DNA from 2 places in the Paenarthrobacter sp. 22069 genome. Region 1 is predicted to be linked to the other one. Evidence: riboswitches for the same ligand, from Rfam matches in the RefSeq annotation. Region 1 holds a riboswitch; the other holds the start of a gene.

Region 1 (22,170 bases):
GCGCCGTGATGCTGCCGGACATACAGCGCCAGGTCGGCCATCCTCTTGGCGTAGGGCTCGTCGAAGGCGAGCGGGCCCGGGCCCCGGTTGGAGCCCACCAGGTGCAGGACACGTTCGACGGCGGCAGCAACGGTCCCGCGTATGCGCTGGGCCTCGCTCCAGGTACTTTGGCCTGCCCCGCTGCCGAGGGAACCGTCGTCGATGCGTCCCGCGGTGCGCGCGAGGTACTGCAGGGAAGCGGTGAGCGTGCGGTCCGCCTCGCCAAGTGCAGCGAGTGCCACCTGGTCGGGCTCCCGCCCGGCGCCGGCACCTGCCAGCAGACCGGTCCGGAAATCCCTCGCGACGCCCACTGCTCCGCCCAGCCAGCACGCAGCAACGCCCATGCCGCCCCACGCGAAGCCTGGCCGGCCGTGGTACCAGCCAGTGCCGCCCAGCAGCGTCGCCGGCACCTGGTCGAAGTGGACAGTTCCACTGGGTATTTCCCGCAGCCCCCGCGCGATCCATGCCGGCTCCTCACACGCCACCCCGGGATGACGCAGATCAACAGCGAAAGCTGCCCTGCCGCCGTCGTCCGTGTGGGCGGTGATGACAGCGCAGTCAAGCTGGGCAGCCAGGGAGCACCAGGGTTTGGACCCGCTGAGGAGGGTGCCGGCCCCGGCAGACCGGGCTTCCAGCCTGGCGCCCGGTGCCTCAGCCGCGAACACGCCCCATGAGGTGTTCGCGGCATCAAACGGCAAGGTCGTATCGGCAGGGAATTCCCGGGCTGCCTGGGCGAGGATGGCAACGGCGTCGAGGTGCGGCTCCAGCACGCGGGCGGCGGCCACGTCGATGGCGGCGACTGACGCCAGGAGCTCCCACAGGACCACGGTTTGCCCGTCACCGGGATGTGGCCAGGTCCGTCCGGCCTCAGGGGCCAGGGCCAGCAGGGCAGGAACGTCACCGGCTGCAGCGGCCACGGATTCGAGGAAGGGCATCCACGGCGAGAGTGCTGTGGATGTGGAGTCGAGGAGTGCGGGGGCAGGGGCCGCTGGCAAGAAAGTCCTCCATCCACAATGCCCGGCCGGACACCGGACGCATCTACACAGCTTACTTAGTGTTTATCGGGAAGGATGCGGGCCAGGGCAAAACCGTCCCAGCCTTTGGAACCGACGGTCTGGATGACGGTGGCGTCCAGGCGCGGGTGTTCGCCCATAAGCTTGAGCGCATCGATGATCCCCTGGGCGTTGACGGGGTCCATATCCGGGTCCAGGACGGCACCTTCCCAGATGGTGTTGTCCAGCACCACGGTGGCACCCGGCCTGCCCAGCTTCACGGCCCAGTCAAGGTAGCGGCTGTTGTTTTGCTTGTCGGCGTCGATGAAGATGAAGTCGAAGGGCTCCCGCTCCTCCTCCTCAAGGGCAGCCAGGGTGTCCAGCGCCGGGCCCAGCCGGATCTCCACCCTCTCGCCCAGGCCGGCGGCGTCAATGTTCGCCCAGGCCACCTCGGCATGCTGCGGCAGGTATTCGCAGGTGACCAGCGTGCCGTTATGCGGAAGCCCGCGGCCCATCCAAATGGTGCTGTAGCCCGCCAGCGTCCCGATCTCCAGGACGCGGCGGGCTCCGGTCAGCTGAACCAGAAGCTTCAGGAGTTTCCCCGCATTAGGCGCCACCTCGATAGCGGGCATTCCCGCTTCCGCTGCGCTGTGGATGGCCTGCTGGACCGCCGCATCCGGGTGCACCACGGTCCGGGACAAGAACTCCTCCGCGGCAATCCATTCCGGACGCGGCTTGTGCTCGAACATGGGCACAGTTTGGCACGCAACCAACCGGCGGTCCAGACATTTGCGCCCCTCCCGGCAGGCTTAGGGCTCCTGTGCCAGGGCGTTTTCCAGCCGGTCCAACTTGGCCGTCAGTTCACCGCTGTAGCCTGGCCTGATGTCGGCCTTGATCACCAGCGAAACCCGGCTGCCGTAGCGTCCCACGGCCTCGGTGGCGCGCTTTACGACGTCGAACACTTCGTCCCATTCGCCTTCAATAGTGGTGAACATGGAATCCGTCTGGTTGGGCAGCCCCGACTCCCGGACGACTTTCACGGCGGCGGCAACGGCGTCGTGCACTGAGGCATCGTTGGGCCTGGAGCCTTCGCTGGGGACACCTGACGGAGCAACAGAAAATGCAAGCAACATTCCCCAAGTCTCCCACGCTGTTCCCTGCGGCCGGGGGCCGGAAACGACTGTCAGCCGTCACATAAGCCCCTACCACGGAGTAACCATGGCGGCGGAAGGCTCCATTGCTACCCTTTTGGGCATGAGCCTCGCAGTCGCCCGAAAACCCCTCCGCGCAGACGCAGCGCGGAACGTGGACAAAATCATCACGGCGGCGCGCCAGTGTTTCCGCGAGTTCGGCCCGGAAGTACCCCTCCAGACCATCGCCACCACGGCCGGCGTGGGCCCCGCGACGCTCTTCCGCAACTTCGCGGACAAGGAAGAACTGGTCCTGGCAGCGCTCAACCGGCAACTCCGGCTCACCGTGGACCCGGTCATGGACGGCGCCCTGGCCGACATCGATGCCGCTGCCGGACTGCTCCGTGTCCTCGAGACCCTGATGGCAGCCGCAAGCGACGACGCCAACCTTCTGTGCGCCGTGGCCGGACGGCGTGAGCTGCTCACCGGAATCACCGGCTCGCTGATGGAGTCGATCAGTATCCTGCTGGCGCGGGGGCAGGGCCAGGGAAGCCTGCGCACCGACATCACCATGACGGACATGTTCCGTCTGCTCGCGATGCTGATCGGCGTGGTGGACACCATGGAACCGGGCTCGGATGCCTGGCGTCGGCCGCTGGCGCTGGTGGAGGACGCCATCCGGACGGTCCGCCCGTCGCGCCCGCTTCCTGCGCTTGTCCCCGTCCCTGCCCCCGCCGCGGCAGGTCTTCCGGGCGGCACCATTGTCGGCACACACCACGTGCAATAAACTCAGAGCGGGGTTAGGCAGCCAGCCTCAGTACTTCCAGCTGGAGCGACCCATGAATCCATTGGTGCCATTCCCCCGTTCAACGGCTGCACGGCGATGACACATTCAAAGCTTCTCCACTACTTGAACGATCCCCGCGGCCCGGAAGAAATCCTGCCGACGCTAAGCCCCGCGGAACTCGTCGAACTGCTTGACGCCCTCTTCCAGAACCTCGACACTCCCGAACCTGAATTCGGCGCGCAGGTCTGGTACGAAATGGGCGTGGAAGAAACGTGCCGCAGGGCCCTTTCCCCGGGCGGCAGCGCGCACGGCGTGGCGTAACCCCTACAACATTGGGCCTGACTCCCGGCAGTAAGCATCCTGTCCCGCGTCAGGCCCACCCCGTTCTTATTGAGGCCCGCCCTACTTCTTCAGGCCCGCCGTTCTCCATCAGGGCCGTTGGCTTCAGGCTCGCCGTCCCCAGGATGGCGCGATTCATCAAGACCCGCCCGGGATTTCTCCTGCCCTGAATGTCCATGTTCGGGGTCCCCCTGCACAGAATGCCCGTGCCCGGAAGGCCCATGACCGCCATGCTCGTGGAACTCGTTGGGGACGTGGTCCTTCGCCTCCATCAGGTGCTGTTGGAGTTTCTCCTCGGCCTCCCGGCGACGCCGCGCCGTGTCCCGGAGTTCCCTGGTCGCCTCAGAGCCGGACGGATCCAGGTAAGCAGGGCGCAACTTCCCTGTCTGCTCTGCCGGAGGCACCGCGGAACCCTGTTCACGGGCAGCGCCCGCCCCTGAATCCCCGTCGCCGCGGGCGCTGTGCGGGGCGGCAGGCCGTGACTGTTCGTCCATCTCGATTCCTCCTTGCTGGCCGCCTCTCGTGTGGCGGCCTCTGTTCCAGTGCACCACATCCGGGGACCGGAATGGCGGGCAGTCAGGCGTCGCCCGCTTCTCCCCGCTTACGCATTTCCCGGCGCACCATTGCCTGCAGGGCTGGAACGGACGACGACGGGTCGAGGTCGAGTGCCTGCTGGAGCCTCGTCGAGAGCAGCTCCAGATCCTCTTCGGGTACGTCCGAGAGACCTGAAAAACGCTTGAAGAAGCGTTTGGCTGGCAGGCCGGCGCGGCGTCGCCCGTTCTTGTGCCGTGGGCTCCCCGTCAAGCCCCCCGCGGGATGCAGCTGATTTTCCATGGTTGCCGTTTCAATGCGAATGCCACGGCCAACTGCATAAGCCTTTTTCATAGTACCGCCGGGACCCGCCCAACCATGTGACGCCAGTCACTACAATCGGGTAAAGTCCTGCACCGTCAGTTCCAGCCCAGCATCCTCAGCAGCGCTGACGTGCCGGCACCGGCAATGACCACCACAAGGAAAGGAGCCCGCAGGATCAGCGCGATGGCGGCAGCAGCAAGCGCCCCAAGCCTGGCGTCAGCGGCCAGCCCATGGCCCGAGACCACGGCATTCACCACTGTCAGCGAAGCAAGCAGGCCTATTGTCATGGTGCCCGCGATGCGCGATGTGCGTGGGTCCTCCAGGAAGCGTGCGGGAACGAAGTAGCCCACCAGCTTCCACCCGTAGGCAAGCGCGCACGCGATCAGCAGCCAGATCCACAGGCTCATACGCCCTCCCCCGGATCCGGGCCTTCCGTGCGCTGCCTTCCTGGCCGGCGCGCTTCGGTGGCGTCCTGGCACTGGTGAGCACCATACGGCTCGATGTCCGGCTCGAGTCCTTCGTCGCGGCGTCCATGACTGAACCAGCCCATGAGCGCGGCCACCAGTGCGGCCACCAGGATGGGTATGCCGGCGGGCACGAAGGGAACGGCGGCCACCGTGGCCACGGCGCACACCACGGCGATGGCAATTGGTTCCCGGCCTTTGAGCCGGGGCCAGAGCAGAGCCAGGAACGCGGCGACGGCGGCCCCGTCAAGCCCCCATTGCTTCGGGTCGCCCAGCCCGCTTCCGGCGAGGGCGCCGACCGCGGTGAACAGGTTCCACAGCACGTAGACGCCTGCTCCGGCCGTCCAGAAGCCGCGCCGCTGCTCATCGGGGTCCGTCTGGCCAGTGCTGGTGGCCGTGGATTCGTCGATGGTCAGCTGCGCACCGACGTACTTCCGCCAGCCGGTGGGCCGCAGCAGTGCGTTCAGCTGCATGCCGTAGATGCCGTTGCGCATGCCCAGCAGGGTTGCGGCGCTCATCGCCGCGATGCCCGAACCGCCACCTGCCACGACGCCGATGAACGCGAACTGCGAACCACCGCTGAACAGGAGCAGGCTCAGGGCCATGGTCTGCCAGAAGTTGAGCCCGGAGGTCACCGCGAGCGCTCCGAAGGAGACACCATAGAGGCCGGTGGCGATGCTGATGGAAATGCCTACCCGGACGGCCGGCGAAGCCAACAGCTTCATGCCCGGATTCCGGATCCAGGTCCCGGCCGGGCCGGCTTGCGCAGGTTCCAGGCCCAGAGGATCAGCGGGGCCTGGAGAGGGAGCCTGGCAGTGTGGATCTTCCGTCGGAGGGCTGTTCCCTCTGGACCGTACGCCCTGACAAGGGCGTCGACATGTCCTGCAAGGAACGCGGTGAACATGGCGGTGAGGGCCGTGGCGGTCAGTTTACGGGTAGGCGGGAGGAGGATTCCGACGGCGGCGGCCAGTTCCAGGAGGCCGCTTACGGCGATCCACTCATCACGGGACAGGACGGCCAGGGGGTGCTGGGCCGGGGTGTCCTGGCGGATGTCGTCCTGCTGGCTGCTTTCATGCCGCGTGTTGCCCTGGCCGGATTCAGGATCCCGGCGGCACAGGTACCCCGGGACGACATCGCCGTAGAAACCGGGGTCCCGGAAATGCTTGCCGGCACTTGCCAGCAGGAGCGCCGCCATTGCCGCAGCGGACAGGCCTTGAAGCGGCAGGCTGTGAATGGACAGTCGGTGTATGGACAGGCCCTCGGGAGCAGGGCCGGGCCAGGGAAAAGACATGGAACAACTCAACCACAGCCAAAGCCGAGTCCCGAACCGGTGGTCGGAACCAGGGGCGGCAGCAAGGAACCTGCCCAGGCTGGAGTGCTGTTGCGGGTGCCGGTCACAGCCAGGCGGGCTGCGAGCTTCCGTACGGCGGTGGCGGGAACGGATAATCCAGCGGCCCGCCCGCATCCATCAAGGGCGGCCCGACATAACGCAGCTCCCCGTAGCTGCTGGACACTGACGGATAGGCGGGCAGTGGCAGTTCTGCCGCGCTCTCCATGTTTGGCGGCAGGGAAAACAGTTCTTCTGCGGTCCGGGCAAGCGCGAGGTGCCCCGCACCGCCCGTGCCTGTCTGCCGCCGCAGCTCCAAGAGCCGGACAGCAGCCGCGGCCACGCCGTAGCCGGTGGCGTGGTCCAGCGCCTGGACCGGAAGGGCACCCGGGTGCCACCCGCCGTCGTCATTCTTCTTGCCGTAGAGGTGGGCGATTCCGCAGGCCGCCTGGACGATGCTGTCGAAACCCCTTAGATGGCCCCACGGCCCCGCGCTCCCCCAGCTGTTGAGCGTGACCACCACCAGCCCCGGGCGTGCCGCCAGCAGTTCCCGCGGGTTGAGCCCGAACCGGTCCAGCGCGTCGTGCCGGTAGCCGATGACCACGACGTCCGCGGCGGCCAGGAGTTGTTTCAGCCGTTCCTGGTTCTCCGGGATGGTGAGGTCGGCCTCCACACTCCGCTTGCCGAATGCGGTGTCCACGAACTGGTCTTCGATCTCGGGGTATTGCGGAGGATCGATCCGCAGGACGTCGGCCCCCAGCGCGCCCAACAGCCGGGTGGCGACGGGTCCTGCGATCACCCTGGTCAGGTCCAGGACCCGCAGCCCGTCGAGGGGCAGGCCATTCCCGGTTCCCAGGCCATCCCCTGTTCCCCCGCCGGCACGGGTGCCCGGAGCGGCAGTTCCTTCAGCTGCAAGCTCCTGCAGCCCCAGGCCTGATGTTGCTCCGTCGGCAGACTCCAGCGAGATCCAGGGGCCCGATCCGGCTGCCCGGCCCATGGCGGAGGCCAGCCAGTCACTTCGTGTCCGGACGGCGGCGGCAATCCCACCCTGGCTGTGGATGGTGGCTTCGGCGTCCAGGGCGGTCATGCACCGCAGCGCCTCCTCCGCGCCTGCTGCCGAGGAGGCTCCCAGGGCCCGCAAGAGCCGCTGCTCATGGTGCGGATAGTTGGCGTGGAGCCGGATCCACCCGTCGCGGGTTCGCCGGAAGCCGGAGAGGGGCGCGAAACCCTGCGGCCGGCGCCCGGAAATCCGCAGGTGCCCGAACGAATCAAAGGCTGCACCAGCAAGGGCGGGGGTGGTGCTGAACCGGCCAGGCACCGCCGTGTACCGGTTCAGGGCGCCGGCCAGCGCAGCCACGGAGTACAGGGCCAGGCCTTCGACGTCGAGCGGGCCGGCCCACCACCGGCGCGGCGAGTAGTGGCCGGGCCTCCGGCTGGTGGCCTCCATGCCCGCCGCTACTTTGCCTGCGGCGAGGCCAGGCGGAGCTGGTCCAGCACACGGGCCGGCACGTTGGTGGTGATCTCGTGGATCCCCAGCTCCTGGCAGAGGGCCACGTCCTCCGGCGCGTCCACGGTCCACACCCTGAATCGGCGGCCAGACTCCAGCCAGCGGCGGACGGTGGCCGGCCGCTCCCTGACGTAGTCGATCCCGGGGCCGGCCATGCCCACTTCCCGGTCGTCCAGGATCCGTTCACCTTCCAGCTGCGTGGCTTTCATCAGGTTGGCTACGGCGCTGCCGGTAATCGGTCCCAGACCCAGTCCGCCGCGGATCTCGTGGATGGTGAGGTCGTCCACCAACTGGCAGATGTACTGGGGCGGGACCGTACCGAGCAGGTGGCGGACCGAATCCGGGCTGAAGCTCATGAAGCTCACCGCCACGTTGTCCACCGTTGAGCTTTGCGGGTCCCAGCCCTCGCTGCGGAGCACCTCCAGCACCCGGTCCTCGAGTTTCAGCTGGTACGGGCTGGGATGCTTGAGCTCGATGGCAAGTTTCACGGGCCGGCCGGCCCCGCGGAGGATGTCCAGCAGTTCCGGGAGGGTAAGGAGCTGTTCCGACCGCGCTCCGTAGCTTTCGGGGATCCGGACGCCCTTCCAGGACGAAAAGTCCAGCTGGCGCAGCTCATGCAGCGTCCGCTCCGCCACCGGTCCCGTCCCATCCGAGGTACGGTCCAGGTTTGCGTCGTGGAGGAGGACCAGGTGCTGGTCCCGGGTCAGGTGGACGTCGCATTCCACGCCGTCGGCACCATCAGCCAGGGCCTGCAGGTAGGCGGCGCGGGTGTGTTCGGCATAGGCGCCGCTTGAGCCGCGGTGGGCAAAGACCAGCGGCCGCTGCGGCACTGACTCGTCAGTTGTCATGGACACACGGTAGCCGACCGGCCCCCGCCTTCGGGGCTAGGCTTGGCACATGCAGGTGAACTCTGAGGCAACTACTGGGCCAACCACGCAGGAAGCACCCGCCGGCGCCGCGCAAAAGGTGGATCCGGGCACACGGACGGAAGGCGCCGTCGTACGCCAACAGCCCGGTTCCGGTGACGCCGAAAAGGCGGCAGCGCTGCGGAAAATGAAACTGCTGGCGCTGAGCCTGTTGATCGCGATGGCCGTGATTTTTGTCTTCGCATTCGCCCTGCAAAAGGACTATCCGTGGCTGCAGTACGTGCGGGCCGCCGCCGAAGGCGGCATGGTGGGTGCGCTTGCCGACTGGTTCGCCGTGACGGCCCTGTTCAAGTACCCCATGGGCATCAAGATCCCGCACACGGCCATCATTCCGCGGCGCAAGGACCAGATCGGCGCCTCCCTGGGCGAATTCGTGGAGACCAACTTCCTTTCCGAACAGGTGGTGCAGGACAAGCTGGCGAGCGTCAACATCGCCCGCCGCGCAGGCCAATGGCTGGCCGCGCCGGGCGGCGCCGACAGGGTGGCAAAGGAAGGTGCCGCCGTCATCCGCGGTGCCTTCAAGGTATTGAATGACGACGACGTCCAGGCCGTCATCGAAGGCATGGTCCGAAAGCACCTGCTCACGCCGCCCTGGGGACCGCCGGTGGGCAGGCTCGCCGAGCGGATCTTCCATGACGGGCACCATCACACGCTGGTGGACCTGCTGGTGGACCGCGCCGCGGACTGGGTGGACGACAACCACGAAACCGTCACCCGCCTGGTTGCCGACCGCTCCCCCACCTGGGTGCCGCAGTTTGTGGACGGACTGGTGAGCGACAAGGTCTACCTCGAAATCCTGAAGTTTGTCCGGGCTGTCCAGGCCGACCCCCGCCACCAGGTCCGGCAATCAATCGACAAATACCTCAACGACCTTGCGCAGGACCTTCAGCATGATCCCGCGATGATCGCGCGCGCCGAGGACATCAAGGCCCAGGTGCTGGGCGATCCCGAGGTTCGCGAACTGGCGTCCCGCACCTGGGGCACCGTCAAGAACGCCCTGCTGAACGCCGTAGACGATCCCGACAGCGATCTGACCATCAAGTTCAAGGCAGCGGTGCGCGATTTCGGCTCCCGGCTGGTGGACGATCCCGAACTTGCCGGGAAGGTCAACGCCTGGATTGGTGACGCCGCCGGGTATCTGGTCCGGACCTACCGTTCGGACATCGCCGGAGTGATCACCGATACCGTGGCCCGCTGGGATGCCGAGGAAACGTCGCAGAAGATCGAACTGCAGGTGGGCAAAGACCTGCAGTTCATCCGCATCAACGGTACCGTGGTGGGCTCCCTGGCCGGGCTGGCGATCTTCACGGTGGCGCAGCTGCTCTTCGGCTAAGTTGAGTTCCGGTTTACGACGGCGGCGGCTTGGGTCCGCGCGACACCGCGCCTGAACAGCGACCCACCGGGGGCCGGGGCGACAGGTTCAGCGGCAGGTCTAAATGTCAGACCCTGGCTGGATGATGTGGGTATGGGAACGGGCAGCGGTGTTGGGGCGGTGTTGGAGGGCGTCCGCGCCTCTGTGGCTGCCCTTGATGCTCTGGAGAGAGAGGACGCTTTCCTCGCTTCCGGCGCTGCTGTTGGTGCCGGTGTGGATGTGTTGCAGCGGCGGTATGAACTGCGGCTGGAACGGCTGGAGGTGGCGAAGCGGCTGGAAGCGCTACTTTCCGTGGTGAAAGCACAGGACGCTGCCGAGGCCGTTGGACTGCAGCAGGCCATGACCCCGCCGGACGCCTCAATCCAGGACCGCACCTACGCGCAGATGTCCGTTGTGGAGGAGATCGCCGGGGTCCTGACCATCAGTTCCGCGGCCGCAGGGGCGTTGGTGGAGCAGTCCCGCAGGATCTGTTCCCTGCCGCTCGTCATGAACGCCTTGGGCGCAGGCGTAATGTCCTGGCAGCACGCGAAGATCGTGGCGGACGAAACCGAGGGCCTCACCCCTGCCGGCGCCGCGGGTTTGGTGGCGCGCTTCTTCGACCCCGACGCACCCAGCCCGGCCCGCGGCGCACCTCCTGGCGACCTCGTCCCGTCCCGGTTCAGGGCCAAGGTCCGTGCCTGGCGCGAACGCCACCACCCGGAATCGATCGAAAAACGCCATGCCAAAGGGGTCGCTGACAGGCGGATGGAATACACCCCCGACCGGGACGGCATGGCCTGGCTCACGCTGTACCTGCCCGGACACACCGCATCGGCGATCTGGAACCGCACCACTGCCACCGCACGCGGACTCCAAAGCCCCGACGAGCCACGCACCCTCACCCAACTCCGCCCCGACATCGCAGCATCCCTGCTGCTTGGAGCCAGTCTGCATCCCACCAACGCGGACGACGTCCGTGCCGGCAGCAGCGGGGAACCAGGAGCGGCAGGCGAAAGCGACACCGCAGTCGGGAAAGTCCCAATCCCCAGAGCCGACCTGTTGGTGACCGTGCCGGTGTTCGCTCTGCTCGGCCTCACGGATGAACCAGCGGAACTGGACGGCTACGGTCCCATCCCGGCGTCTTTGGCCCGGAAACTGGTTGCGGACGGGGCGGATTCGTTTTACCGGGTCCTGGTCGACCCCCGCGACGGTGCACCCCTGGAGATCGGCCGCACCCGCTACCGGCTCCCAGAGACCATAAAACAATGGATCAGGATGCGCGACCGGAAATGCACCTTCCCCGGCTGCAGCAACCACACCCCCGACAACGACATCGATCATGGGACCGCCTGGCACCACGGCGGAAGCACCGGGATCAGCAACCTGGCCCAGCTCTGCCCCAAACATCACCGGCTCAAACACAACAGCCACTGGACCCCGGATGCCGCTACCCCGAATGAGCCACCCGGCTGGACTTCACCCACCGGCCGGCACCACAAACCCGAACACCCCACCCCCGAACCAACCCACTGGCCACCAGGCATCCTCCCGGTAAGTAGTGCTGCGCTGCCCGCCTGCTTCCATGGCGAAGACGCCGGCCCCGAAGTCCTCCCACTCTGGGAACCAGACAATGACAGATACGTGGACATCAACGATCTATCAGCCGACGATCCCCTCTGGGCCGAGTTCTTCGCCGCCGAGCCATTCGCCTTGGCACCGTGAGGCCAGCCTTCCGAGGTCGCCGCAGCACCAACGGCATTGACCTATGCGAAGGACTCCAGTTGCACACCGGCGGCCTCAAGTCCGGCCCGCACGCGCGCTGCCATCTCAACAGCTGCCGGCGTCCCGCTAAGGAGGCGCAGGGAATCGGGACGAATACTGACTACGCTCCCGTCGACAGCAACGACATCGCCCTGGGTGGCCAGGCGGACGGCCCGTTCAACGACCGCGTCAATGTCCTGCAGCACGGCGCGTTCGTCGGAAAGCGGGAGCAGGCTGCCGTCTGCGAGGTACGCGCGGTCCGCAAAAGCCTCGGTGAACACCGGGTGCCCGGCCTCCTTGGCCTGCTTCAACAGCTCGGATCCGGGAAAGCCCAGGACAGGAAGTCCAGGATCATAGGCGTTCATAGCCGCCACCACCGCGGAGGCCTGGTCGGCATCGTGGATCACCGTGTCGTACAGCGCTCCGTGCGGCTTCACGAAGTCCACCGAGGCACCCACCGCGTGGGCCACGCCGTCGAGCGCCCCCAGTTGGTACAGCACATCGCCGAACAGTTCGTCGAAGCTCATCCCCAGCCTGCGGCGGCCGTAGCCGGCCAGGTCGCGGTAGCCAAGGTGTGCGCCAACGGTGACGTCGAGTTCGTAAGCAGCCCTGCAGCTGTCCAGCATGGTGACCGGATCTCCCGCATGTAGGCCGCAAGCAACGTTGGCGCTGGTTGCCAGCTGGAACATTGCCGGGTCGCCGCCGGCGGTCCAGGAGCCGAACGATTGCCCTACGTCAGCGTTGAGATCCAAGTGTGTTGCCTTCCAGCGTCAGGTTGTCCGGGCCGGCGGCGGCAGTCAGCTCCCCGGGTATGGTGTCCGGCATTGGCCCGAACGCCTCCCGGGCGTTCTTGGCCACCGCACGGCCCATCACGAGGTTACCGGCTCCGCCCACAACGGCACCTATCCCGAACGGGAGGGCCCTGCCGAACAGCGCAGTTCCCTGGCGCTTGAGCAGGTTCCTGAGGAAGGCCTGCTGGATCCGCTTGCGGACACTGCCGAACCCCGGCACCACCATCGACTTGGAGAGCGCGTTGCTCCAGGTGGTGGTTGCACCGCCCGATGACTGGCCGCTGAGCGTGCCCAGCAGGGCGGTGCCCTCCTCGCCAAGCATGATGGCCATGACCATGGTCCCGGCCTTTTCCGGGTTGGTCAGGCGGATGCCGTGGAGTTCCGCCAATGACGTTGCGTAGAGTGCCGTCGCTTCCAGGAAGCCGACGGTCGCGGCCGCGGACAGTCCCAGCGAGGCGACCGTTCCAACTCCGGGAACGACGGCTGTGGCACCCACCAGGGCGCCTCCGCCGGCCACCGCCCGGAGGTAGTCACGCTCTGCGATATCCGCCAACTGGGCGGCGGTGGCCCGGGGATGCCTCTTCTGGAGCCTGCGGATGTAGGCAACCACCAGGGGCCGCTGGATCTGCACTGCCCTCAGCAGCGTGTTGTGGACGCCGGGCTTGGGCTTGCCTTCGGCGTCGAACATTGCATTGTGGGCGGTTTCCTGTGCGATGCGAACTGCGGGGTTGCTGCGCCGGGCCATGGTCACCTTCATTCAAATCGACCTGCAGCGGTTGGGCTGCCGTGCTTTTCCATCCTATGTGGATAAACACTAAGCATGCTGAACTTTAGGTCTGCACGATGCGACTGGCGGGCTGCGGCGGCAGGAACGGTAACCGGACCCGGACGCCTGCGCCGCAACCCGCCGTCGGGTGTTACTTCCTGGCCTGCTGGACCTCCTCTGCCACGCCCGGGGCTTGGCCAACGCTGCGCCCGGCGGCAGCCTCGTCAGCACGAAGCTCAGCCCGGAAGACCTCGAAGCGGGCCAGATGTGCGGGGCGCCGGCGCAGGATGGCCCACGCCACACCCAGGACGACGAACCAGATAGGCGTCACCAGCAGGGCAATGAGCGTGTCCGGCTGGGTGGTCAGGGCCCAGAGGACGAAGGCGAAGAACGCGTAGACCACCCATACTGCGGGGATGCCGCCGGGCATCTTGAACTTCGACGCATCGTGCAGGTGCGGCCGGCGCCGGCGGAAGGAGATGTAGCTGGCAAGGATGATCGACCAGACGAAGACGAAGCAGACGGCTGACACCGTGGTCACCATTTCAAACGCCTTGCCAACGTCCTGGCCTGCGTACATGAGGACGACGCCGGAGAGCAGCAGGACGCAGGAGAGGAACAGTGCGTTGCTGGGCACCTTCCTCGTGGAAAGGCGGCTGAAGATACCCGGGGCGTCACCCTCCTGGGCAAGGCCGAAGACCATGCGCGAGGTGGAGTAGATGCCGGAGTTGGCTGAGGACATGGCCGAGGTCAGGACCACCAGGTTGACCACGGTGGCGGCGGCGCCGAGTCCGGCCAGGGAGAACATCCCGATGAACGGGCTGTGGCCTGCGGCGAACTGCGTCCAGGGGGTGACGGCCATCAGGATGATCAGTGCGCCGACGTAGAAGAGCAGGACGCGGACGGGGATGGCGTTGATGGCCCTGGGCAGCGTGCGCTCGGGGTTCTTGGCCTCGGCGGCGGTGGTGCCCACCAGTTCAATGCCTACGAAGGCGAACACTGCGATCTGGAATCCGGCCACGAAGCCCATGAATTCGTTGGGGAAGAACCCGCCATGGCTCCACAGGTTAGTGAAGCTGGCCGTTCCGGCGTCGCTCTGGAAACCGGTGAAGATCATGAAGAGCCCCACGACGATCAGCGCGGCAATGGCGACGATCTTGATCAGGGCGAACCAGAACTCGGTCTCGCCGAAGGCTTTGACGGTGGCGAGGTTCAGCAGCAGCAGGATGGCCACGGTGGCCAGGCCCGGAATCCAAAGCGGCAGGGCGGGCCAGAGTTCCCGGGAGTAGCCGGCGATTGCAATCACGTCCGCGATTCCGGTGATGACCCAGCAGAACCAGTAGGTCCAGCCGGTGAAGAAACCCGCCCACGGGCCCAGGAGGTCGGCGGCGAAGTCGCTGAAGGACTTGTAGTTCAGGTTGCTCAGCAGCAGTTCGCCCATGGCCCGCATAACGAAGAAGAGCATGAAGCCGATGATCATGTATACGAAGATCACGGAGGGGCCGGCGGCGGAGATGGTCTTGCCGGAGCCCATGAAGAGGCCGGTACCAATCGCCCCGCCGATGGCGATGAGCTGGATATGCCGGTTGGTGAGCTGCCGCTCCAGGTGCGGGGGCTCGCTGCGGACTGCCGCGCCCGCACCGTTGCGGGCGGGTTCGCTGTTGGACGTGGGGGGATGAATCGCCATGAGGAACTCCATCGATAAAGCGGCATTTGGGTGCCGCAAAAGATTTGGTTCCTCCCCGCTCTGTTGTGGACCTGAGAGTTTCCGCAGCCAAGCCGCTTGCACCGTCGGTGAGCCAGGATCATGCCCGGCTGCTTTCCAGAGTTGCCTGTCCGCGGCGGTACGTGGGCCTGAGAGTTTCCTGGGGAGGGTTTGCTCCTACGGCGCCTGCTAAATGTACCCGGCAGGCTCTCCCGCCGCAGGTCAAAGGCGTATTCAGTTGGACGCCGCTGCCTTCCGGGCTGCGGCTTTTGTGCGCTGGGAACGGCGCCGGCAGTCGGCTGCTCCGGATACGTTGAGCCAGCCGCCGCGGCGCCAATCCCGGGGTTCAGTGTGGCGTCGGTCACGATCGAATGTCAAACGCCTCCCGGCAAAAGACGGGTTATTGGCATTCTTTGGGCTGCAGCTCCGGTGCTCGGCGCAGCTACCGACTTGCCATAAGCCACTAATCCCGATACCTTGTGAGCCGAATCACCCACATTTGAATAAGCCTTTCGAGCTGTGACGGGAGAGTCCTCCCGGCATCCACCGGGCAGGCGCCGTAGGAGCAAATCCTCCCCAGGAATCTCTCAGGCCCACGTACCGTCATGGCGAGGCGACTCTGGAAAGCAACCGGGCGTCAATCCGGTTCACCGACGGTGCAAGCGGCCCCCTGCCAAGAGCAGGCCACGCGGAATCTCTCAGGTCCAATACAGAGCGGGGAGGAACCCATCCCATGCCGTGCCACCCCAGGCCGGCCAGAACTGGAGTTCCTCTTGACGATTCAATCGCTTCCAACATCGTTTGTTGACCGCCATATCGGCGCGCGCCGCCAGGCCGACGTCGACACCATGCTCAAAGCCGTGGGCTATGACAGCGTGGACGGCCTCGTTGACGTTGCCGTACCCGCCTCCATCCGCCAGGAATCTGCACTCCGCCTGCAGGACGCCCTCAGCGAGGTTGAAGTCCTTGCCGAGCTGCGCCGGATCGCCGGCAGGAACAAGACTGCCGTCCAGATGATCGGCCAGGGCTACTACGACACCGTCACTCCGCCGGTGATCCGCCGCAACATCCTGGAATCCCCTGCCTGGTACACGGCCTACACCCCCTACCAGCCGGAGATCTCGCAGGGCCGGCTCGAGGCGCTGCTGAACTTCCAGACCATGGTCCAGGACCTGACGGCCCTCCCCGTGGCCAACGCGTCGCTGCTGGACGAGGCCACCGCCGTCGCCGAAGCCGTGCTGTTGATGCGCCGTGCCAACAAGGACAGGAATGCCAAGGACGGCCGGACGGTACTCGACGCCGACTGCCTCCCCCAGACCATCGCCATCGTCCAGGGCCGCGCCGAGGCGCTCGGCTTCGAGGTCGAGGTGGCCGACCTGTCCAAGGGCCTGCCGGAAGGTGAGATCAACGGCGTCGTCCTGCAGCAGCCGGGGGTTTCCGGCCGGGTCTGGGACCAGTCCAGTGTCATCACCGCAGCCAAGGAGCGGGGGGCGCTGGTCACCGTTGCCGCCGATCTGCTGGCGCTGACCCTGATTACTCCTCCGGGCGAGCAGGGCGCGGACATCGCCGTCGGCTCCACCCAGCGTTTTGGCGTGCCGTTATTCTTTGGGGGGCCGCACGCCGCCTACATGGCCGTCCAAAAGGGCATGGAGCGCACCCTGCCGGGCAGGATCGTCGGAGTCTCCAAGGACAACGCGGGCACACCGGCGTACCGCCTGGCGCTGCAGACCCGTGAGCAGCACATCCGCCGCGAGAAGGCCACGTCCAACATCTGCACCGCCCAGGCACTCCTGGCCATCGTGTCCTCCTTCTACGCGGTTTACCACGGCCCCGACGGGCTGAAGGCAATCGCCGAGACCGCCCACCACAAGGCCAGGGTGCTGGCAACAGCACTCACGTCCATGGGCCGTGAAATGGTCACCGACTCCTTCTTCGACACGCTCACCGTCCGCGTGCCGGGCAAAGCCGCCAAGGTGGTCACCGCAGCCGAAGCCCGCGGCATCAACCTGCGCTTCATCGACCAGGACACCGTTGGCGTCTCCGTTGATGAGACGACGACGGCGGCAACACTGTCCGACGTCGCCGTCGCCTTTGGTGCCGGTCCGGTTGGTGACGCCCAGGGCTTCGAACTGCCCCAAGCTGTACTGCGCACGTCCGCGTACCTGCAGCATCCGGTGTTCAACACGCACCGGTCCGAGACCCAGCTGCTGCGTTACATCCGCAAGCTTTCTGACCGGGACCTGGCGTTGGATCGCACCATGATCCCGCTGGGCTCCTGCACCATGAAGCTGAACGCCACCGCCGAGATGGAGGCCATTTCCTGGCCGGAGTTTGCCTCCATCCACCCGTTCGCCCCGGACTCCCAGACCGAGGGCTGGCGTGAACTTATCGCTGGATTGGAAGCGGATCTCGCGGAGATCACTGGCTACGACCAGGTGTCCATCCAGCCCAACGCCGGCTCCCAGGGTGAGCTCGCGGGCCTGCTGGCGATCCGCGGCTACCACCACTCCCGGGGCGAGCAGCAGCGCAACATCTGCCTGATCCCGGCGTCCGCGCACGGCACCAACGCCGCCTCGGCCGTCCTGGCCGGCATGAAGGTGGTGGTGGTGGCCACGGCTGCTGACGGCACCATCGACCACGATGACCTGACGGCGAAGATCGAGGCCAACAAGGATGTCCTCTCGGCCATCATGATCACCTACCCCTCAACGCACGGTGTGTACGATTCCGACGTGCGCGAGGTGTGCGATGCCGTTCACGCCGCGGGCGGGCAGGTATACGTTGACGGCGCCAACCTGAATGCCCTCGTGGGCCTGGCGCAGCCCGGCAAGTTCGGCGGCGACGTGTCCCACCTGAACCTGCACAAGACCTTCTGCATCCCGCACGGCGGCGGCGGTCCCGGCGTCGGGCCGGTGGCAGCCAAGGCGCACCTGGCCCCGTTCATGCCCGGCGACGCGAACAAGGCCGCGCACGAGGCAGGCCATGGTGTGGCCATCAGTGCCTCCCGCTTCGGCTCCGCCGGTGTGCTGCCGATTTCCTGGGCCTACGTGAAGCTGATGGGCGGCGAGGGCCTGACCGAGGCCACCAAGTCCGCGCTGCTGGCCGCGAACTACGTCGCGTCCCGGCTGAACGAGTACTTCCCCGTCCTCTACACCGGCGAGGGTGGCCTCGTGGCGCACGAGTGCATCCTGGACCTGCGCGAACTGACCGCCAGGACCGGTGTCACGGCCGAGGACGTGGCCAAGCGGCTGATCGACTTCGGCTTCCACGCCCCCACCCTGTCCTTCCCCGTCGCCGGGACGCTGATGGTGGAGCCCACCGAGTCCGAGGACCTCGCCGAGATCGACCGCTTCATCGACGCCATGATCACCATTCATGGCGAGATCCAGCAGGTGGCCAACGGGGACTTCAGCCTTGAGGCATCTCCGGTGCGGAACGCACCCCACACGGCAGCCGCCGTCGTAAGTTCCGATTGGGACCGCGCCTACCCGCGGGAGCAGGCCGCCTTCCCGGTGCCCTCACTGCGGCAGGACAAGTACTTCCCGCCCGTGGGCAGGATCGACGGCGCCGCCGGCGACCGCAACCTGATCTGTTCCTGCCCGCCGCTTTCTGAATTTGAGAACTAAGGACTTCCAATGACCGAGAATTACACCGCGCTCTATGATCAGCACAAGAAAGCCGGGGCCTCCTTCACCGACTTCGGCGGCTGGCAGATGCCGCTCAAGTACGAGTCCGAGCTCGCCGAGCACCACGCCGTCCGCAACGCCGGCGGCCTGTTCGATCTCTCCCACATGGGAGAGGTCTGGGTGACCGGCCCCGATGCAGCCGCTTTCCTGGACTACGCCCTGGCCGGCAAACTATCCGCGGTCGCGGTGGGCAAGGCGAAGTACTCGCTGATTTGCGACGCCGACGGCGGCATCATCGACGACCTCATTTCGTACCGCAGGCCGTCCCCAGAAGAGGGCGTGGACAAGTACCTGGTGGTGCCGAATGCCGGCAACGCCGCGGTTGTGGCCAAGGAACTCCTGGAGCGCTCCGCCAATTTCGACGTCACGGTGGAGGACGCCTCGGCTGAGACCTCGCTGATTGCCGTGCAGGGACCGATTTCCGAGGCGATCCTCCTGAAGCTGGTCCCGGCCGAACAGCACGCACTGGTCCGGGAGTTGAAGTACTACGCCGCCGTCGAGATGGAAATAAACGGCCAGGACCTGCTGGTGGCCCGCACTGGCTACACGGGTGAGGACGGCTTCGAAATCTACGTTCCCAACGAGGATGCAGCCGGCCTGTGGGAAGCGCTGCTGGAAGTTGGCGCCGGCCACGGGCTCATCCCCGCCGGTCTCGCTGCGCGCGACTCCCTGCGCCTGGAAGCAGGCATGCCGCTCTACGGCAACGAACTCTCCCGCCACGTCAACGCCTATGCGGCCGGTCTGGGTCCTGTGGTGTCGCTGGCGAAGGAGAGCGATTTCGTGGGCAAGGAAGCACTGGCCGCCATCAAGGCTGCCGGAGTCGGTTCAACCATTGGGCAGAAGCTGGTGGGCCTCAAGGGCACCGGCCGGCGCGCAGCCCGCGCCCACTACCCGGTCCTCAAGGACGGCACCCTGGTCGGTGAAGTAACCTCCGGTCAGCCCTCACCCACCCTCGGCTACCCGGTGGCCATGGCCTATGTTGAGGTCGAATTTGCCGAGCCCGGCACATTCGTGGAGGTTGACCTTCGCGGCAAGCCCGAGCGCTTCGAAGTCGTAGCCCTCCCGTTCTACAAGCGCCAAAAGTAAATCCCCCAAATTTTCCACACGTAAAGGAAGAATCATGAGCAAAGTTGTTTCTGAACTGAAGTACTCCGCCGAGCACGAATGGGTTGCCGTTGACGGCTCCGGGCCTGCCGGGATCGGCATTTCCGCCGTCGCTGCAGATGCTCTGGGCGACATCGTGTACGTTGACCTGCCCGAGGTCGGCTCCACCCTCACGGCCGGCGAAACCTGCGGCGAGGTGGAGTCCACCAAGTCTGTCTCGGACCTCTACGCTCCGGTATCCGGTGAGGTCATCGAGATCAATGACGGCGTGGTCTCGGACCCCGCCCTGATCAACAGCGACCCCTACGGCGCGGGCTGGCTTTTCAAGGTGGCCGTGACCGAGGAAGGCCCCCTTATGTCGGCCGAGGAATACGCAGCAGCGAACGGCGGCGAGCTGTGAGCGCCCCGGTGGAAGTGGGCGCCTTCGAGCAGGTGGCCTCCCCCAGCCTGAACGCCGACCTGTCCGTCCTGGACCCCGAAGTTGCGGCGAAGATCGACGACGAACTGGGCCGCCAGCGCGATGGCTTGGAAATGATCGCCTCCGAAAACCACACGGCAGCGGCTGTGATGCAGGCGCAGGGGTCGGTGCTGACCAACAAATACGCCGAGGGCTACCCCGGAAAGCGGTACTACGGCGGCTGCGAGCACGTGGACGTGATCGAGCAGCTGGCCATCGACCGGGTGAAGGCCTTGTTCGGCGCCGGGTTCGCGAATGTCCAGCCGCACTCCGGTGCGCAGGCCAACGCCTCGGTAATGCACGCATTGATCAAGCCGGGCGACACCATCATGGGCCTCAACCTGGCCCACGGCGGCCACCTGACCCACGGCATGCGGATCAACTTCTCCGGGAAGCTCTACAACGTGGTGCCGTACGGCGTCCGCGAGAACACCCACACCGTGGACATGGCCGAGGTGGAGCGCCTGGCCCAGGAGCACAAGCCGCAGCTGATCGTTGCCGGCTGGTCCGCCTACGCCCGGCAGCTCGACTTTGCCGAGTTCCGCCGCATCGCTGATTCCGTGGGCGCCTACCTCATGGTGGACATGGCGCACTTCGCCGGCTTGGTGGCCGCGGGCCTGCACCCGTCTCCTGTCCCGCACGCGCACGTCACCACGTCCACCACGCACAAGACCCTCGCCGGTCCGCGCGGCGGAATCATCCTGACCAACGACGCCGACATCGCCAAGAAGATCAACTCGGCCGTGTTCCCCGGCCAGCAGGGCGGGCCGCTGGAGCACGTCATCGCCGGCAAGGCCGTGGCATTCAAGATCGCTGCCTCCGAAGAGTTCCGTGAGCGTCAGGAGCGCGTACTTGCAGGCGCCCGGATCCTGGCCGAACGCCTGGTCCAGCCCGATGTCAGCGCCAAGGGCATCAGCGTCATCTCCGGCGGCACCGACGTGCACCTGGTCCTCGTTGACCTGCGTAACTGCGAGCTCGATGGGCAGCAGGCCGAAGACCGGCTCGCCGCGATCGACATCACCGTCAACCGCAACGCCGTCCCCTTCGACCCCCGCCCGCCGATGGTCACCTCAGGCCTGCGCATCGGCACCCCCGCCTTGGCGACGCGCGGCTTCGGCGAGGACGCCTTCCGTGAGGTTGCGGACATCATCGCTGAGGCATTGATTGCCGACGCCGACGCCGACCTTTCGGGGCTCCGTCACCGCGTCGAGGCCCTGGCTTCGGCGCACCCGCTCTACCCGGGCATCGCGAACCTCGCCTGAGTGTTTCGGCCGTGGTTACCTTCGGGACCGGCGGGACCGGCATCTCCCATGTGCCGCCCCGTGGCTACCTTCGGGACCGGCGGACCGGACATTTTCACGCGTGCTGCTCCGTTGTGACCTTCGGGACCGGCGGACCGGACATTTTCACGCCTGCTGCTCGTTCCTCGCTTTGACGCAGGCTTTCGAAAAGTCCGGCTCCGCCGGCCCCTTGTGCGGAGGTTTCAGTTGTGCGAGGACTTGGCCAGCGGCCCGGGCTGAGAAAGTAGGCGGACGAGGTGCGTGAACTTCCCTTGGGCGGCCAAACCTATGCCCGGTGCATCGCTTCCTGCTGCCGCGTCGCTGTGGTGACCTGCGTTGGCGACTGGGCGGATTTCGGAGACGTGCTCCCCACCGTCCCCCTAACCTCGCAAGCTCGGCCAGGGAACCCGGACGGCGTGGGCCCCGGGCACGCGGAGGAATCCGGCCAGGCGCACCCAACCCGGCCCGCTCCACCCCAACCACTGTTTTAGTAAGGAATTGTCATGGCAGTCGGAGTCTTTGATCTTTTTTCGATCGGTATTGGGCCGTCGTCGTCTCATACTGTGGGGCCGATGCGGGCTGCTGCGGTGTTCGCGGAGGAGTTGAAGGCCTCGGGGAAGCTTGGGGACGTGGCGTCGTTGCGGGTGGATTTGTATGGGTCGTTGGCGGCGACGGGCCATGGGCACGGGACGATGACGGCGGTGCTGTTGGGGTTGGAGGGCTATCATCCGGAGCTGATCCTGCCGGCGGAGGTGGAGGAGCGGCTGGCCTCGATCGCGGAGAGCGGGGTGCTGCAGCTGGCCGGGGTGGTGCCGTTGCCGTATGGGGTGAAGGACATGGTGCTGCGGCCGTTGACGGTCCTGCCCCGGCACACGAACGGGATGACCTTCACCGTGGCGGACC
Region 2 (5,955 bases), on a different contig from region 1:
GGTGCCAGGCTGTCGATGGCGGTCTGGACGAACACCACGAACAGTCCCACGCCGCCCACCACCGGGCACACGAGCCGGAGCAGGAAGTGCCGCGCGCTGCTGAACAGGCTGTGGCGGAAGTACCAGGTGCAGGCCAGGGCGGTAAGCCCGTAGTAGAAGCAGATCATCAGGCCCAGGGCCAGGATGGTGTCATTCAGGACGTTTTCGCTGACCACGTGCATCACCGCGTAGAACCCCGCGGACATCACGCCGGCGGCGATGGTGGCGAAGCCCGGCGTCGAGAACTTCTTGCTGATCCGGCTGAACGGCTCCGGCAGGGCGCCGTAGTGTGCCATGGCCAGGAGGCTTCGGGACGGTGACATGAAGGTGGACTGCAGCGATGCGGCGGAGCTGGAGAGTACGGCGAGGGACATCAGGATCGCGAACGGCCCCATGATGGGTGAGGCCAGCGCCGTGAAGATGTTCTCGTGGTTTTCCGCGTTGTTCAGGCCGTTGCCGGTATCGCCGACGCCGGCGAACATCATGGTGGCGATGCTCACCAGGAGGTAGATGGCCAGGACGATGACGGCGGTCAGGGTGCCGGCCACTCCGGCGGTCTTCTTGCCATTGGCCGTTTCCTCGTTGACGGTGAGGCAGACGTCCCAGCCCCAGTACACGAAGATGGACAGCGAGATGCCGGCCGCGATCTGGCCGAAGGTCTCGATCTTGGTGACATCGAACCAGTCCCAGCTGAACGGGATGGCCGTTTCGGAGCTGGACCAGTTGGCGAAGGCCATGGCGACGAACAGGCCCAGCACCAGCAGTTGGAAGCCCACCAGGCTGTACTGCACCAGCTTGGTGGTGTGCAGGCCGCGGTAGCTGACCCAAACGGCCAGCGCCACGAAGACGAAGCAGGTCACGACGTTCAGGGCTTTGTTGTCCGCCAGGTCAGCCAGTTCGGCGGAGCCGGTGAGCTGCGACAGGAAGAGGTAGAAGAAGTCGACGGCGACGCCGGCCAGGTTGGACAGTACGATGATGTTGGCGGCCAGCAGGCCCCAACCGCCCATCCAGCCGATCCAGGGTCCAAAGGCTTTGGTTACCCACGTGAAGGTGGTTCCGCTGTCCGGGGAGTCAGCGTTGAGCTCCCGGTAGGCGAGCGAAACCAGGATCATCGGAATGAACCCGATCAGGAAGATGACGGGCAGCTGGAGACCGGCTTCGTTGACGGTGGGTCCCAGTGCGCTGGTGAGGGTATAGGCGGGGGCGATAGTTGAAATGCCCAGGACGACGACGGCGAGGAGCCCGAGCTGCCCGCCCTTGAGTCCCTTGGCGCTGACGCCGTCCGGGGAGGGGGCGTGGGCGTGCGGACCGGGTTTGGCCGTACTGGTGCGGATTGTCTCTGTCATGGCACCACTTTCTGGAAGGCTGTGAGACGGAGGTCACTATATGAATGGCGTTCATTTAGTATGGGGGTGCCGGGCGGCGGATGCAAGATGAAATATGAATCACATTCGTTTATGACTCATTTTCAAAATTAGTAAGCTCACTGAGAAATTGGCGGAGACCCTGCCGCCACCGCATCCATCGCTGGTAGCGTCTGCCTTATTGGACCACCAGAGGAGGACGCATGAAAGCTTCACCGACACTGACCAACAACCTGCAGGCCGTACTTGCTGACCTGATCGAGCTCCACGTACAGGGCAAGCAGGCGCACTGGAACATCGTGGGCACCAACTTCCGCGACCTTCACCTGCAGCTTGATGAGATCGTCGACGCCGCCCGCCAGTTCGCGGACGATACAGCCGAACGCATGCGCGCCCTGCACGCTCTTCCCGACGGCCGCAGCTCCACCGTCGCTGAAACCACCAGCCTGGCCCAGTTCCCCGACGGGCTGATCAGCACCACGGACGCCATTGAACGGATTGTCGCCGCCATGGAGGCCGCCGTAGGCACCATGCGTAAAGTCCATGACGAAGTGGATGAGGAAGACCCCACGTCGGCTGACCTGCTGCACGAGTTCATTGCCCGGCTGGAGCAGTTCGCCTGGATGGTGCAGGCGGAAAACATGAAGCCGACCGCGAAGGTAACCGCCGCCGACTCCAAGTAGCCGGCCGCCACCCGCCATTGGCTTGGCGCCCTTTGCAGGGGGATCCCCTGCAAGGGGCGCCTTTTTCGTGCCCGCCCCTAGGACGCTTTCGGCACCCTGCGAAGGACGACGGCGGCCAGGACTGCCGCCGCCGCCATCAGGACCAGCGCAATCGCCGCAGTGATGTGGACGCCGGAGTCGAAGGCGGCGGCCGCGGCGTCCCTGGTGAGCTGTGCCAGCGGAGCGGGAAGGCTGGCTGCTGCTTCAACCGCCCCGGCCAGCGTTTCCCTGGCGTTGTGCAGGCCGGGACCCGGCAGTATTCCGTCCACCCCTGCCGGCAGCCGCAGGTTCTGCTGGTAGGAGGCCGTCAGGATGGAACCGAGCACCGCCGTCCCCAACAGGGATCCCACCTCATAGCCCGTTTCCGAGATCGCTGCAGCCGCCCCGGATTTCTCCGGTGGCGCTGAGCCGAGGATGAGGTCGTTGGAGATTGTTTCCGCCGTACCCACACCCAGCGCCAGGACCAGCAGGGCCGCCAGCAGCAGCGAGGGCCCGCCGTCGTGGTTCCCGAACGTCACCATGCTGTAGCCCGCCGCGCTGAAAGCGAGCCCTGCCGCCACCACTGCCCCGGGACGCACCTTGCGAACCAGGGGAACCACGATCAATCCGGAGACCACCGTGGCCGCCAGTGCCGGAATCATGGCGACGCCGGCCGCGGACGGGGTCATCCCTTCCAGCAGCTGGAGATGCTGGGCCAGGAACAGGATGAAGCCGTTGAAGGAGAACAGGGCGAGGATGTTGGCGCTGATGGCCATGCTGAACACTTTGTTCCGGAACAGTGACATGTCAAGCAGGGGGTGCTCCAGCCGGTGCTGGCGACGGACAAACGCGACGCCCATGGCCAGGCCGAAGAGGATGCTGCCTATCCCGGCTGCGCCGGGACCTTCCGTGGCCACCGCCTTGATGCCGTAGACCACGGGAACCATGACCAGCATGGAGAGCAGGATGCTGGGAACATCCACCCTCCCCGGGGCCGGGTCCTTCGATTCCGGAATGAGGGCCGGTCCACCCGCCAGCAGGGGGAGCATGAGGGGGACTGCCACCAGGAACACGGCACCCCACCAGAAGTGCTCCACCAGCCATCCGCCGAAGATCGGCCCCAGGGCCGCGCCGCCCGAGAATCCAGCGGCCCAGATGGCAACCGCAAGCCGCCTGCGGTTGGGCTCCGGGAAGATGTTCCGGATCAGCGACAGCGTGGACGGCATCAGCATGGCACCAAAGAATCCCAGGGCTGCCCGGCCGGCAATCAGCCACTCGGGCGTGGGTGCAAAGGCCGTCGCGGCTGAAAGCGCGGCGAAGCCCAGGCTGCCAATGATCAACAGCCTCCGCCGCCCGATCCGATCGCCCAGGCTTCCCATGGATACAAGCAGCCCGGCCAGCACCAGCGGGTAGGCGTCGATGATCCACAGCAGCTGCACGCCGGACGGGTCCAGGGCGCGGGCAATGGCCGGCAGGGCGAAAGTCAGGGCCGTGTTGTCCACTGCCACCAGCAGTACCGGAAACATCAGCAGCCCCAAGGCGGCCCAATCGCGCCGCCGGGAACGCGCGGCGGTAGCCGCCGGGGGAGTGGGTGCGGTCGTCGTCATGCGATAACTATACCGTCCAGACGGTATAGTTTGAAACTGCCGATATTCCGCGTTCCTGCGGTAAGCCGGGCATGATGGGAGGCATGCCCCGAAAGCCTGTAGCCCGTGACGCGGTCCTTGACGCCTTCGAGTCCCTGCTGATCGAAGTGGGGGAGCGGGCTGCGACCCTCGACGCCGTGGCGCGAAAGGCCGGGGTGTCGAAGGGTGGCCTCCTGTACCACTTTCCGAACAAGGAAGCGCTCATCGCCGTGCTGCTTGACCGGCTGGAAGGGCTGGCCACGGCCGACGCCGATGCCATGGCCTCGGCCAGCGAAGGCGCTGCGGCATACTTCATCCGTTCTTCCGTCTGGGCCGACACCCCCCTGGACCGCGCCATCGTGGCTGCCACCCGACTCGCCGAAGTGGCGCACGAAGAGACGCGCCGCCGTTTCGCGGCCATCCAGCAGCGCTGGCTGGATGAGATCGCGGCCGACGTGGGGCCGGGCCTGGCCAAGGCCGTCCTCTACATGGGTGACGGGCTGTATTTCAACGCCATGCTGTCCGTAGCGCCCGCGCCGGAGGGGGGAGGGGCGGCCGATGTCGGGGAACTGCTGGCCGCGCTGGAACGGCTCCGCAGGTAGGCTGCGGCATTTGCCGGGAAGGCCTGCCCCGTAGGACAATGGAAAGTTGTGAGGGCTGTCGCCGGCCGTCATAAACCCACAACTTAATAGCCTTTGATCTGCGGCGGGAGAGTTCTGCCGGAAGTACAGGCAGGCGCCGTAGGAGCAAATCCTCCCCAGGAATCTCGCAGGCCCCTGTACCGCCGCGGCGAGGCGCCTCTGGAAAGCAGCAGGCAGTCATCCTTCCTCCCAGAGAGGGGCCAAAGGCTGTTGTGCTCACCGACGGTGCAAGCGGGTCCTGCCCAGGCAGGGGACGCGGAAACTCTCAGGTCCAATACAGAGCGGGGAGGAACCCGAATAGCTGTGGCGTACCCTGCGCCGCCTGAGTAAATGGAGTTCCTTGTGTCGGTTTCCCCAGCCTCCACCACCTTCGTAGACCGCCATATCGGCGCGCGGCGCCAGGCCGACGTCGACACCATGCTCAAAGCCGTGGGCTACGACACTGTCGACAACCTGGTGGACACCGCAGTACCCAAGGTCATCCGCCAGGAGACCGCCCTCCGCCTGCAGGACGCCCTCAGCGAAGTGGAAGTCCTCACCGAGCTCCGCAAACTGGCTGCGAAGAACAAGACCGCCGTCCAGATGATCGGCCAGGGCTATTACGACACCGTTACTCCGCCGGTGATCCGCCGCAACATCCTGGAATCCCCTGCCTGGTACACGGCCTACACGCCCTACCAGCCGGAGATCTCGCAGGGCCGGCTCGAGGCGCTGCTGAACTTCCAGACCATGGTCCAGGACCTGGTGGGCCTGCCCATCGCCAACGCGTCGCTGCTGGACGAGGCCACGGCCGTCGCCGAGGCCGTGCTGTTGATGCGCCGCGCCAACAAGGCCAAACCCGCCGCCGACGGCAAGACGGTCCTGGACAGCGATGTGCTGCCCCAGACCATCGCCATCGTCCAGGGCCGCGCCGAGGCGCTCGGCTTCGAGGTTGAGGTGGCCGACCTGTCCAAGGGCCTGCCGGAAGGTGACATAAACGGCATCGTCCTGCAGCAGCCCGGCGCCTCCGGACGCGTCTGGGACCAGTCCGGTGTCATCGCCGCCGCCAAGGACCGCGGCGCGCTGGTCACCGTTGCCGCCGACCTGCTGGCCCTGACCCTGATTACTCCTCCGGGCGAGCAGGGTGCGGACATCGCCGTCGGCTCCGCCCAGCGCTTCGGTGTTCCCCTGTTCTTCGGCGGCCCGCACGCCGCCTACATGGCCGTCCGCAAGGGCCTGGAACGTTCACTGCCCGGCCGCCTGGTGGGCGTGTCCAAGGACGACGCCGGCGTCCCGGCCTACCGCCTGGCGCTGCAGACCCGTGAGCAGCACATCCGCCGCGAGAAGGCCACGTCCAACATCTGCACCGCCCAGGCACTCCTGGCCATCGTCGCCTCCATGTACGCGGTGTACCACGGACCCGATGGATTGAAGGCGATCGCCGGAACGGTGCACGGCCACGCGCGCACCCTGGCAGCCTCGCTTGCCGATGCCGGCGTGGACGTCCTGCACCAGAGCTTCTTCGACACCCTGACCGTGCGGGTCCCCGGACGCGCAGCCGCCACCATTGCCGACGCCGAGGCGCGCGGCATCAACCTGCGGCACA

What was found. Region 1 has a riboswitch for glycine ahead of cycA (D-serine/D-alanine/glycine transporter). Riboswitches for the same ligand answer to the same signal wherever they lie in the genome.
Region 2: it holds a riboswitch for glycine, as region 1 does, so the genes downstream of both, ACTJK0_RS14125 (glycine dehydrogenase (aminomethyl-transferring)) here and cycA (D-serine/D-alanine/glycine transporter) in region 1, are expected to answer to the same signal.

Annotation. Positions count from the first base shown of each region.
Region 1 covers NZ_JBQEQF010000036.1:5,479-27,648, forward strand. Annotated here, with positions in the region: gene ACTJK0_RS20170 (hypothetical protein) at 1-974, opposite strand, end outside; gene ACTJK0_RS20175 (O-methyltransferase) at 1,091-1,780, opposite strand; gene ACTJK0_RS20180 (thiamine-binding protein) at 1,841-2,164, opposite strand; gene ACTJK0_RS20185 (TetR/AcrR family transcriptional regulator) at 2,286-2,948, shown strand; gene ACTJK0_RS20190 (hypothetical protein) at 3,045-3,269, shown strand; gene ACTJK0_RS20195 (hypothetical protein) at 3,359-3,781, opposite strand; gene ACTJK0_RS20200 (hypothetical protein) at 3,864-4,172, opposite strand; gene ACTJK0_RS20205 (AzlD domain-containing protein) at 4,238-4,549, opposite strand; gene ACTJK0_RS20210 (AzlC family ABC transporter permease) at 4,546-5,331, opposite strand; gene ACTJK0_RS20215 (DoxX family protein) at 5,328-5,897, opposite strand; gene ACTJK0_RS20220 (CoA transferase) at 6,001-7,380, opposite strand; gene ACTJK0_RS20225 (glycerophosphodiester phosphodiesterase) at 7,389-8,288, opposite strand; gene ACTJK0_RS20230 (DUF445 domain-containing protein) at 8,338-9,699, shown strand; gene ACTJK0_RS20235 (HNH endonuclease) at 9,832-11,439, shown strand; gene ACTJK0_RS20240 (LamB/YcsF family protein) at 11,481-12,230, opposite strand; gene ACTJK0_RS20245 (hypothetical protein) at 12,214-13,014, opposite strand; gene cycA (D-serine/D-alanine/glycine transporter) at 13,187-14,722, opposite strand; glycine riboswitch at 14,773-14,867, opposite strand; glycine riboswitch at 14,868-14,965, opposite strand; glycine riboswitch at 15,254-15,353, shown strand; gene gcvP (aminomethyl-transferring glycine dehydrogenase) at 15,502-18,366, shown strand; gene gcvT (glycine cleavage system aminomethyltransferase GcvT) at 18,376-19,512, shown strand; gene gcvH (glycine cleavage system protein GcvH) at 19,547-19,930, shown strand; gene glyA (serine hydroxymethyltransferase) at 19,927-21,249, shown strand; partial or broken gene ACTJK0_RS20275 (L-serine ammonia-lyase, iron-sulfur-dependent, subunit alpha) at 21,771-22,170, shown strand, end outside.
Region 2 covers NZ_JBQEQF010000016.1:30,329-36,283, forward strand. Annotated here, with positions in the region: gene ACTJK0_RS14105 (APC family permease) at 1-1,385, opposite strand, end outside; gene ACTJK0_RS14110 (Dps family protein) at 1,607-2,086, shown strand; gene ACTJK0_RS14115 (MFS transporter) at 2,164-3,711, opposite strand; gene ACTJK0_RS14120 (TetR/AcrR family transcriptional regulator) at 3,795-4,331, shown strand; glycine riboswitch at 4,426-4,523, shown strand; partial or broken gene ACTJK0_RS14125 (glycine dehydrogenase (aminomethyl-transferring)) at 4,701-5,955, shown strand, end outside.